2 regions of the Roseibium sp. AWQ4_254 genome follow, and region 1 is predicted to be linked to the other one. Evidence: predicted binding sites of a transcription regulator. Region 1 holds the regulator's gene; the other holds the start of a gene.

Region 1 (7,629 bases):
CGCCCCCGCCCCGTCCTATGAATCCCTGATCGACCGCTATTTGGGACAAACAGCCGGAAATACAGCCGTTGAGCATGATGATCCGTGCTGGCTGTTTTTCACATCCGGGTCAACCGGCCGTCCAAAAGCTGTCGTGCTGACACACGGCCAGATCGGATTTGTCACGGTCAATTATCTCGCAGATCTTCTGCCCGGCACAACCGAGCAGGACGCATCCCTTGTTATCGCACCGCTCTCCCACGGAGCGGGCCTGCAGCTGATCGCCCAGCTCCCGGCAGCCTCTTCCCATGTCCTGATGCCGCGCGGCGGGTTCACCCCGGCGGCGGCTTTCGAGCTCATCGGGAAACACCGGATCAGCAATCTCTTCACGGTTCCGACCATTGTCAAACGGCTGGTGGAAGATCCGGCTGCCGATGACTTCGACCATTCCAGCCTGCGCCATGTCATCTATGCGGGCGCCCCCATGTACCGGGAAGACCAGAAAAAGGCACTTGCCAGGCTGGGGCCGGTGCTTGTGCAATATTACGGCCTAGGCGAAGTGACCGGCAACATCACTGTTCTGCGCCCTCAGGACCATTTCGCCGAAGATGGTCCGTCTAGCCGCATCGGCACCTGCGGCACCGAACGCACCGGCATCGAAATCAGCATTCAGGACGAGGCGGGAAACCATCTTGGCCCAGGCGAAACCGGAGAGGTCTGCGTGATAGGCGCCGCCGTCTGTTCCGGCTATCTGGACGATGAGGCCGCCAATGCAAAATCCTTCCGCAATGGCTGGTTCCGCACCGGCGACCTCGGCCATATGGACGAGCAGCGCTACCTCTACCTGACCGGGCGGGCCTCGGACATGTATATTTCCGGCGGCTCGAATGTCTATCCGAAGGAGATCGAGGAAATTCTTCTCACCCATCCGGCGATCTCGGAAGTGGCCATTCTCGGAATTCCCGATCCGCATTGGGGAGAGACCGGCCTTGCCGTCTGTGTGGCGCAGACCGGGCAGCAGGTTCAAGATGCGGAGCTGACAGAGTTTCTGACCGGCAAGATCTCCCGATACAAGATGCCCGCGCGCTATCTCTTTGTGGATGCGATGCCGACCAGCGCCTATGGCAAAGTCACGAAGAAACTGGTTCGGGACGTCCTGACCAGCCGGGGCCTGATATGAGACGGCCAGCACCGTCAGCCCTTGCCGATATCCGCCATCCGGGCCCTGCCGCGGCCGACAGGCGCCCCTTTGCGCTCTGCGACGCCATTCCGATAGCGGTTCCCGTGCCCGCCGGCACACCGCTCCTGACCAATCTTGGCGTGTGGGCTGCTGCGTCCGGCTTTTCCTCCGCCGTTCTGGATCTGTCCGGCCTCCCCCTCTCGGCCTTCGACTACGTCATGCCCGACCGGGCCATCGACGACCGGCACGCCGCCTGGTACAGCGACACCCACCACTCCGCCGCTGCTGTCCTTGAGGAGGCTGTCGCCATCCTGGGTTGGAAGGACGGGAGCTGGTTCGCCCATATTCACGGCTTCTGGCAGGACGGGAACAAGCAACGCCTCGGCCACCTGCAGCCCCACACGCTGACGGCCACGCAGGACATCACGGTCTCCGGCTGGGGCCTCAGGGGCGCGCGGTTCGAGGCGGAGCTGGACCCGGAAACCGAATTCACGCTGTTCCGGACCAGGACAGAGGACAGCGCCTCCCCGCGGCCAACGCATAATGCACTGATCACGACCCTCGCCCCGTTTGAGGACCTGTCCACCAGCATCGAAAGCCTGGCAGCCACACTTGGCCCTGGCCCCTATTGCGTTTACGGCCTCGGCAGCCTTGCCGGAGCCCGGTTCACCGACAGCGCGCCCATGACAGGCCTGATTTCCGAAATCCTGTTGCGCCCGGGAGCTGGAGCGGAAAAAGGAACACCGCCCGCTGTCCCGGTCCGCTGCGCGGACCTGACCGGTGCTCTCTTTGAGGGTATACTTGTCCCCGGCGGCGCGCCGACGCTGGTAACGTGCGAGCTGCTGATCGTCAGGGAGAACGGATGACCCCGACTTGAAACGCCGGTTTCCAAAGCGCACAAGTGTACGCACCGGACTTAAATGGCACGGGCCGAATTTCATCGGCACCAGAAAGTCTTGTCCGGGAAAATGCGGAATTTCGCGGTTCTAATTGTCAGGAGTAGCTGGTTTTCAATCCGGACTTCTATAAAACGTAGAAATAGGGAAAAGACGTTGAAGCGCGGAAACCTTGGGGGGCATTTCCAAAGCAAGACAGTCCTACTGGATTATTCGTTCCGTGGCATGCGTGGCACACGGTTTTCAAGACTGTATCCGGTTCGTTGTCAGTGTCATCTTTAAAAATTTTCGAATAAGTTTGTCCGTTGTTCGGACAACCAAGTTTTAGGAAGTCTGGGCAGCTTCGTGCAGGTGTCTGCGGCTACACAACATCTATTGCAATCAGACAACACAACAGCACCCCATGACCAAATCTCTGCGCCGCCGACGCAGACTATTCTGTAGTGAAGAATTGAGCCAGCGGAGCAAAACGGGGCCAATTGCCCGATGAATGCAAAAGTTCCCGATTTTCAGTCCGGAGCACCATTCATCGTACGGTTGAGTTTTGTCATGCCGCCCAGCCAGCGATCAATACGGCCAAAAGTGCAACTGCCAGTGCCGTTTTACTCTGACAGATCCACAAGTGGCCCGGCAGAACAGTAAGAGAACATTTACGCTTGCGGAACACAATGAGAACAGGTAATGTGTTCTTGATTTGTACCAGAACCTTCTCATGGTCAAGGAATGCCGATATGCTGACGCGCAAGCAGTATGAACTGCTCATGTTCATTCATGAAAGACTGAAAGAAACCGGTGTTCCGCCGTCCTTTGATGAAATGAAGGACGCTCTCGACCTCAGGTCGAAGTCCGGTATTCACCGGCTGATCACGGCTCTGGAAGAACGCGGCTTCATCCGCCGCCTGCCGAACCGGGCCCGCGCCATGGAAGTGGTCCGGCTGCCGGATTCCATTGCACCGGGCCTCGGCGCCCCCCGCCAGCGTGGCAGCTTTTCCCCGGAAGTCATCGAAGGGTCTCTTGGCAAGCCGGAACCGGCTCGCCCTGCACCGGAGCCTGAAGTGGCGGGAACGGAGATTCCAGTCATGGGGCGCATTGCCGCCGGGGTGCCGATCGAAGCGATTCAGACCCACAGCCATTCCATCACAGTGCCGCCGGAACTTCTCGGCAAGGGCGAACATTATGCTCTGGAAGTGCGCGGCGATTCCATGATCGAGGCCGGTATTCTGGACGGCGACACCGTGCTGATCCGCCGCACGGAAAGCGCCGATAGCGGCGATATCGTGGTGGCGCTGGTGGATGATGAAGAGGCCACCTTGAAGCGGCTGCGCAAGAAAGGCGCCTCAATTGCCCTGGAAGCTGCCAATCCCGCTTACGAAACCCGCATTTTCGGCCCCGGCCGGGTGCGTGTTCAAGGACGGCTTGTCGCCCTCTTCCGCCAATATTGACCGTTTAGCCACCTCCCTGGCGCAGGCTGGTACGCGTCACCTTCCCCGCCCGGTTCCACGGACGGGGCTCCTTTTGAAGCGCAAACTGGATGTCCGTGACAGCCAGTACCCGTGTTTTCAGCGCATTGGGGGCAGATGCCTGATCCTCTCTTTCCCGTTTCCGGGTTCCCTGCCCTTCCGGCACAGCCTCTTCCATGGCCGGGGAAGCGGCGCGCGCCAGCCAGATCGAAACAGCACCGCGCGCATGGCGCAGGGATTTGTCAATCACAAGGGGAGCAGAACAGGATTGGGGCGCGACCAGATCGCTCACGACCAAATCAGCCCATCGGCAATCCATTTCAAATGCCTCAGGCCTCTTTGTGAGAGCCAGTTTGAGAGGCCTGTGCTCGAAGCCGTCAGGCACGTGCGCCCCGGCCACTTGATAGGCACGTATCACGCAGCCGCCGGGATCACAGGCGATTTGAGGCGCTTTCATCCTGCGCGATTTAATTTCGCCCTCTGGAACTCCCTCCGTCTGAAACCAGATATCACCAGCAAAACTGTCCCGGCGGGCAAACCAGCGCAAATCCCCAATCCGGTCCCGGGCTGCGAGCTTGTTTCCGGAAGCGGCAATCTGGATGTCCGGCGGCCGGCTGACCTGCACAAGCACCAGGCCAAGGATCAGGGGCCCAAAGGCCAGGCAGCGCCACCGGCCCGGCAGCAGCAGCACGCCGAACAGGGCAGCTGAAAAAGCCAGCATCTCCGGCAGACCAATCCGGCCAATGGCGCCTGCAGCTCCACTAAGATCAGACACGAAGCCCGCCACATCAAGAAGCAACCTGACACCAAAGGCCATCAGGCTGAGGGGCACAGAGGCCAAGCCAAACGGCATCAGAACAAGCGACAGAACCCCCATGGGCATGACCAGCAAGGTGAAGATCGGCATGCCGAGCACGTTTCCCAGAAGCCCCAGGGGGGCTATGCGCCCAAAATGATGGGCGGCAATGATCCCGGTTGCCAGTCCGGCCACCAGCGCTGTGACAGCCAGCCCCAACGACCAGCGCAGGGTAGACCGGGCAAGCTGCAGCAAAGGCCTGCCCCCATTGTGGGTCTGGCGAATCAGCGGATCCGGTCGGTTCCGCCAGAGCTCGTAAACCGCCACGAGGCAGATCACCGCGGCAAAGGACATTTGAAAACCTGGAAAAAGCAGCCTCTCAGGCGCCAGACCCAGCAGGAAAAGCGCAGCCAGCGCGACACTGCGCAAGGTTAGCCCCCGGCGGCCGGTCAGAACGCCCAGAAAGACGAGACCTATCATCAAAAACGACCGCTGGGTAGCAATCGATGCCCCGGACAGAACCAGATAAAAGACCGCTGCCGCCAGCGCCAGCACTGCGGCGATCTTGTGAATTGGCCAGCGCAGGGCAACTGGCGGGAAAAGGGCCAGAAGAAAAAGCACCGCGCCATAGGTGCCACCAGCAAAGAGCGCCATATGCAATCCCGAAATTGCAAGAATATGGGCAAGCCCCGCCGCGCGAAGGTTCTCTTCCTGCGGCTCCGAAATACCGCTCCTGTCGCCCACAAGCAGCGCCACAACAAGACCCGCCTCCGGCCTGCCCCCCAGGATTTTTGTGATCCTGTTTGCAAACCAGCTGCGCATCTCCCCGACAACGGCGGTTAGACGCAGCCCCGCAGGCAGGGATTGCGCCTCCAGAACCTCCGGCACGCCAAAACTGAACCCGGTAGCCCCGATCTGCGAAAAATAGGCCCGGAGGGAAAAGTCATATCCTCCCGGCACAACCGGCCCAGCCGGAGGAAACAGACGGGCTTTGAGACGGACCAAAGTTCCGGTTCGCGCCGGGCTCGCTGCCGGTATCCGGACCCTTACCTTTTTCGGAAAGACGACCGCCCCGGACGATTTGCCGTTGACAGACGTCACCTCAAGCACAACCCGCACTCCAGAGGCCCGCGTTTCACGGGAGACAACGGTCCCTGTGAGCGTCGCAATCATGGGTTCTCCAAGGCGCGGCGCTGCGACAAAGGCTGTCCGCACGGCTCCGCTGGTCGCACCGGCCAGAAAAGACACAAGCAGCACCATAATAGGCCCAAGCCCCCGTGTGCGTTGCATTTTGAATGCCGCAAGACACGCCAGGGCGAGGACACCCGCAAGCGCGGGCCAGAAGGGTTCTTGAGGCAGTCCCATATAGACCGCTATGCCGGCCGCGAAGGCAAAAGCGGTCCAGAGCAGCCCACGCTCCTGCCAATAAGAACCGGACTGGGCCGGCCGTTTCGCCGTAAAACGCGCGAGCCAAATCCACAGATCGGCACCGGGATCAGCTGCCTTGCCAGTGGCCGTCTCTTTCTGGCGCGCACCTGCAGCTACAGACGTATGAGCTTTCGGCGTCCCGGAAAGACTTTTGAGGTCTTCGTGCGGTGCGTTCTCGTCCGCCACTGCTCCGCTCCCCTTCAGCCTGGCTTCGAGAAACCGACAAGCCTATTTAGCCGCGCCAAAGCCTGTGATAAGACCGCGCCACACACGCAGTGCGCCCCGCGCGCTCACCTTATTGATGAGATTTTCAAAAAAAGCACCATGGCACAAGAGATCGTCACGCGCTTCGCACCGTCCCCGACCGGGTTCCTTCACATTGGGGGCGCCCGCACGGCCCTGTTCAACTGGCTGTTCGCCAAACATCATGGCGGCAAGATGCTGCTCCGGATCGAGGACACCGATCGGGCCCGCTCGACCCAGGAGGCCGTGGACGCTTTGGTCGATGGCCTCACCTGGCTTGGCCTTGACTGGGACGGCGACGCGATTTCCCAGTATTCGCGTGCCGGTCGCCACAAGGAAGCGGTGGAGCAGATGCTGGCTAATGGCACCGCCTACCGATGCTACTCGCCCCCCGAAGAGGTCGAGGCGATGCGGGAAAAGGCCCGCGCTGAAGGCCGCCCGCCCCGCTATGACGGCACCTGGCGCGACCGGCCAGCCTCAGAAGCGCCGGACGGAATCGATCCGGTGATCCGCCTCAAGGCTCCCCAGGACGGCGAAACGGTCGTTGAGGATCTGGTGCAGGGCCGCGTGGTCATTCCGAACAAGGATCTCGACGATCTTGTACTCATGCGCTCGGACGGAACCCCCACCTACATGTTGGCAGTTGTCGTGGATGACCATGACATGGGTATCACTCACATTATCCGCGGCGTCGATCATCTGACCAATGCGGCCCGTCAAACACTGATCTTTCAGGCCCTGGGCTGGACCGTACCCGCCATGGCCCATATTCCATTGATCCATGGCCCGGACGGGGCCAAGCTTTCAAAGCGCCATGGGGCCACAGGCGCCGAAGCCTACCGCGCCATGGGGTATCTGCCGCAGGCGATGCGCAACTACCTTGCGCGCCTCGGCTGGAGCCACGGGGATGAAGAAATCATGGCGCTGGACGACATGATCCGCTGGTTCGGGATGGACGCTGTTGGCCAGTCCGCCGCCCGCTTTGATTTCAAGAAGCTGGAAAACCTGAACGGGCATTATATGCGCGCAACACCGGATACGGAGCTTCTGGATCATTGGAGGGTCTATCTCCAGCATGCTGAAGATGGCGCTGCCGTACTGGACTGGATGGCGCTGGAGGCCAACCGGGCCACCGCCCTTGCTGCGTTGCCCGGATTGAAAGAACGTGCCAAGACGCTGGTTGAATTGACAGAAAGCGCTTCTTATCTTTGGCGGCAGAGGCCGCTGCAGACAGATGAAAAGGCAGACAAAATTCTCACCGATGACGCCCGCACCCTTTTGGGCGAGCTCGGCGTTGCGCTCAAGGACGTGTCTGACTGGACGGCCGAAGCCCTGGAATCAACCGTAAAAGCTTATGCGGAGCAAAAAGACCTTAAACTCGGGAAAGTTGCCCAGCCACTGCGCGCAGCCCTGACAGGCCGGGGCACGTCACCGGGAATCTATGACGTTCTGATTGCCCTCGGCCGGCAGGAATCGCTCGACCGGATCCAGGATCAGGCGGCCTAAGGCTTTCCGAAGCGAAAGCCTTTTCAACGCGGTGCCGCCTTCACACCTGGCGGCACGCGTAAAACTGGTCTTTGACCAAAGCGTTACACGGGCCTGCTTGCGGCACTGCGGCAAATGGGCTACGCAAGACGCGAGTTTTCT
Region 2 (4,770 bases), on a different contig from region 1:
AGCGAGGTCATGGCGACTGTGACGGTAAAGCCGCCGCCTTGTGCGATGGCGCCGTCCGGTGGGCTCACCTCCGCATCCAGTGGTTTCCAGGCAATCAGCGGCCGGATCAGATCCGCCAGACGTTCCAGAATGTCGACACGCACGGCTCTAGGGCCGCAGACCCGGAAGCCGACCACTTTGTAAAGGGACTTGTCGATGCTTTCATCGACGGGAATGGACGTGCGGCCGGAGGCGGACAGTTGCGGCAGTTCGGACATGCCGGCCATGTCAAGCGAGCCGTTTTTCAGCGCCCAGAGCTGGGCGAGAAGCTGGCTCGGGGCCGGTTTCAAGAGCGCGGGGACAAATACGGTATAGGCACCGAAGCGTACGCCGTGCTTGCGCAGGGAGGCGCGCATGTCCTGATCCAGCTGGCGGATTTCATCGGCTGCTTCCTGGCGTTCCAGAATGCCGAGCCCTTCCACGATACGGAAGGCAATGCCCCGCGCCAGACCTTCCAGCCCTTCACCGGCCTTCAGATCCGCAAGCGGCTTTAAAAGGGTTTCGATCTGCGCTTTGACCCACAGGTCGATGCGGGCCTGCACCGTGTCGCGGGCCGGGCCGGTCAGATGCTCGTCCGCTAGAAGAAGCGCCGTCGGTGCCAGCACATCTTCTCCTGCCACCAGCTTGGCCACCGGTTCGCCGCGCCAGCGGATGGCGGCTTCCGAGGTCAGCACGAAATCGCTGTTCTCGGATTTGCCCAGCTTGTCGGCACGGGTCTCGATTTCCGTTGTCAGGGCTTTCTGGGCGGCAGCGCGCACGGTCTTGCCGTCCGGGCCTTCGGCCCCGGCATCAGGGGCAAACCGGAAGCCAAGCAGGTTCCCGATGTGCTGACCTTCCACGAGCACATCGCCACTCGATGTAATTTCTGCTTCCAGCATTGCGTTCTCTCTCAAACGTCGCATCAATACACTTGTCCGCCGGTCAACGAAACGCTGTGTCAAGCGTTCGTGCAGGGCGTCCGATAATCTGTCTTCAATGTCGCGGGTTTCCCCCTGCCAATGGGCCGGATCGGCCAGCCAGTCAGGGCGATTGGCGACGTATGTCCAGGTCCGGATATGGGCAATCCGGTTTGCGAGAGTGTCGATATCACCATCCGTGCGGTCTGCGAAGGCCAATTGACGGGTGAACCAGTCATCCGCGATACGATTGTCCTGCATCAGATGCGTGTAGATGGTGCTCAGCAACTCTGCGTGGTTTGCCGGAGCGATCTTCCGATAGTCCGGGACCTGACACACGTCCCATAACAATTCAATTGCATTTTCGCCCCTTGCCAGCCCGGATATTACGGAATCCCGTAACAGATGTTCAAGTGCCGTAATGTCGTCGCCGGTCGGGGCCCGCGCAAGGCCCTCCTCGCGCGGGACAACGTCCAGGCTGGCCCGCAGGCGTGCAGCAGAGGAGAAGTCTAGCGAACTGTTGCGCCATTGCAGCACTTTCAGACTGTCGAACCGGTGGCTTTCGATCTGTTCGACCAGTTCGTCAGCCAGCGGCTCGACCCGGCCGGTCACCCCGAATGTGCCGTCCTGGGTGTGGCGCCCGGCGCGTCCGGCGATCTGGCCCATTTCGGAAGGGGTCAGCTGGCGGTACTGGTAGCCGTCATATTTGCGGTTGCCTGCAAAGGCGATGTGATGGACATCCAGATTGAGCCCCATGCCAATGGCATCCGTCGCCACCAGGTGGTCCACATCCCCGTTTTGGAACAACTCCACCTGGGCGTTGCGGGTGCGCGGGCTCAAGGAGCCGAGAACAACGGCGGCGCCGCCGCGCTGGCGGCGCAAAAGCTCGGCAATCGAATAGACTTCTCCGGCGGAAAAGGCGACCACGGCCGAGCGGGACGGCATGCGCGACACCTTGCGCGCGCCTGCATATTCGAGAATGGACATGCGCGGTCGGGTGATGACATTGAGGCCCGGCAGCAGCTTTTCCAGAAGCGGGCGTGCGGTCGCGGCCCCCAGAAGCAGCGTTTCGGCGCGGCCGCGCAGGTTCAAGATGCGTTCGGTGAAGACATGGCCGCGGTCCAGGTTTCCGGCCAGCTGCACTTCGTCGATGGCCACGAACTCGGTGTTGAGATCCAGCGGCATGGCTTCGACGGTTGACACCCAGAAGCGGGGCGCCTTCGGCACGATCTTTTCTTCGCCGGTCACAAGAGCCACCGCCTCCGTGCCCGCACGCTCCACGATGCGGCCATAGACTTCTCTTGCGAGCAAACGCAAGGGCAGGCCGATCAGCCCGGAGGGCTGTGCAAGCATGCGCTCAATGGCCAGATGGGTCTTGCCGGTATTGGTCGGGCCGAGAACTGCAGTCACGGTGCGTGATCTGGCGGACGGCGGCAGCGGCAACGTTTGGGGACGAGGCATGGAACTGATTGGTTACGGTCGGCTTTCTTCGGGCGCAGCGCCTATATCTAGTGCGGCGTATCTAGCACAGGCCGCACCGGCGTGTCGCCCTTTCTTTTGGGCGAATTTTCGCCGGACAGATATGGGGTGTTTTTCTGTGGAGAACGAGTCTGGAACAAACCGAAACCGAATCGCGGACTCTTTGTGATTCAGGATTTGTTCCCTACGAAATATAGTGATTTGTCTGATCTACGCCACGAAATCCTGAATCTCGTCAAGGATTTGAGTCGCTCGGCAGAAACAGCTGCGTCCGGAGGCAAAATCCTGTCAAGGGTTAATCTTGTGTGAAGCCGTGGTCCTGCCGGGTCCGCGCAGGTGTTTACGAACGGACACAGGGTGAACGAAACCCGGACGAATCGCTGATTTTTCTCTGTTTTGGGTTTGTTACAACAAGATCTGGTAGGTGCGCTGTTTGAAAGACCTATGAAAATCGGGCGAAAAAATCATAATCTGTGTTGCAGGCCGTAAAATGCCCGTTTCCGTTTCAAAATGAAGCGGTCTGTTTACGTTTCTAAGGTCAGCGGGCTTTTCGTTCCTGCTTTGGGCGTTTCCTGTTTTATGCAAAAAGGCAAGCCCGGTTTTGCGGCCATGGGTGCCGGGCCGGGCGTTTCACGGTCGGCAGGGCATTGTGCGGGATCAAAAATGCTGCACTGCACCTTTTTTGGCGGCAGCGCTTCTTGCGCGGCACTGGGGATTTTCCCTTTTTCTTTCAATATGTTGTTCAGGTGTGTGGGTGGCGTTCTGGCCTGCCTTTTGGGGCGCTTGCCCGTCCAGCCCTTTTCAAGAGCTTGAGAGCACAGTAGAAATCTGGCCGGGTTCAAATGTGCTTAGGCGTAACTTTGGGAGGAGAAGGCGTTTGGCGATTACCAAGATTCTCGTTGCGAACCGGTCTGAAATTGCGATCCGGGTGTTCCGGGCAGCCAATGAACTGGGGCTCAAAACCGTCGCGATCTATGCAGAACAGGACAAGCTGGCCCTGCACCGGTTCAAGGCGGACGAAGCCTATCAGGTCGGCAAGGGCCTTGGCCCGATCGAGGCCTATCTGTCCATTGACGAGATTATCCGGGTTGCCAAACATGCTGGCGCCGATGCCATTCATCCCGGCTATGGCCTGTTGTCGGAAAGCCCCGAATTCGTTGATGCCTGCGAGCAGGCAGGTATCACCTTCATTGGTCCGAAATCGGAAACGATGCGCCGCCTCGGCAACAAGGTGGCAGCGCGTAATCTGGCCATTGAGGCCGGTGTGCCGGTCATGCCGGCAACGGACCCGCTGCCAGATGATCTGAGCGAGATCAAGCGCCAGGCGCTGGAGATCGGCTACCCGGTCATGCTGAAAGCCTCCTGGGGCGGCGGCGGGCGCGGCATGCGGGTCATTCCTGACGAAGCCACGCTGGAAAAGGAAGTTGTTGCCGCCAAGCGGGAGGCCAAGGCTGCTTTCGGCAAGGACGAGATCTATCTTGAAAAGCTGGTCCAGCGCGCCCGCCATGTGGAGGTGCAGATCCTGGGGGACGGTGACACCGTCGTGCATCTGTTCGAGCGTGACTGTTCCATTCAGCGCCGCCACCAGAAAGTGGTCGAGCGGGCGCCCGCTCCCTATCTGGATGCGGCAAAACGGGAAGAGCTGTGCGGCTATGGCCTGAAGATCGGCCGGGCGGTGAACTATCGCGGGGCCGGAACCGTTGAGTTCCTGATGGATGCGGACACCGGGTCCGTCTATTTCATCGAGGTCAATCCACGGGTGCAGGTGGAGCATACGGTCACCGAAGAGGTCACCGGGATCGATATTGTCCAGGCGCAGATCCATATTGCCGACGGGGCGAAGATCGGAACGGCGGAAAGTGGCGTGCCGCCGCAAGCGGACATCTGCCTGAACGGCCATGCCATGCAGTGCCGGATCACTACGGAAGATCCGGAACAGAATTTCATTCCGGACTATGGCCGCATTACCGCCTACCGGGGCGCGACCGGCTTCGGCATCCGCCTTGACGGCGGCACCGCCTATTCAGGGGCGGTGATCACCCGCTTTTACGATCCGCTGCTGGAAAAGGTCACTGCCTGGGCGCCGACGGCGGAAGATGCGCGCAAGCGCATGGACCGGGCCTTGCGTGAATTCCGGATCCGGGGGGTGGCCACCAATCTGGTGTTTTTGGAAAACATCATCGGTCACCCTGATTTCCGGGCCAACAATTACACCACCCGTTTCATTGACGAAACTCCGGCCCTGTTCGAGCAGACAAGGCGCCAGGACCGGGCGACCAAGCTTTTGACCTATATCGCCGATGTGTCGGTGAACGGCCATCCGGAAACCAAAAGCCGGGTGCGTCCGCCCAAGGAT

The links. Region 1 encodes LexA, which represses DNA repair genes until DNA is damaged. Its sites were predicted from a motif close to TGTTCNNNNTGTGTTCNG; they were not measured.
Region 2: ACXAIC_RS08470 (helicase-related protein) is a predicted target of LexA. The motif match lies at 2,536-2,553, and genes of this name have one in related genera.

What each region holds. Positions count from the first base shown of each region.
Region 1 covers NZ_JBSWYH010000021.1:69,001-76,629, reverse strand. The annotation lists gene ACXAIC_RS16705 (acyl-CoA synthetase) at 1-1,159, shown strand, start outside; gene ACXAIC_RS16700 (hypothetical protein) at 1,156-2,025, shown strand; gene lexA (transcriptional repressor LexA) at 2,787-3,497, shown strand; gene ACXAIC_RS16690 (ComEC/Rec2 family competence protein) at 3,502-5,925, opposite strand; gene gltX (glutamate--tRNA ligase) at 6,064-7,488, shown strand.
Region 2 covers NZ_JBSWYH010000009.1:4,214-8,983, forward strand. The annotation lists gene ACXAIC_RS08470 (helicase-related protein) at 1-2,396, opposite strand, end outside; gene ACXAIC_RS08475 (hypothetical protein) at 2,939-3,148, opposite strand; gene pyc (pyruvate carboxylase) at 3,292-4,770, shown strand, end outside.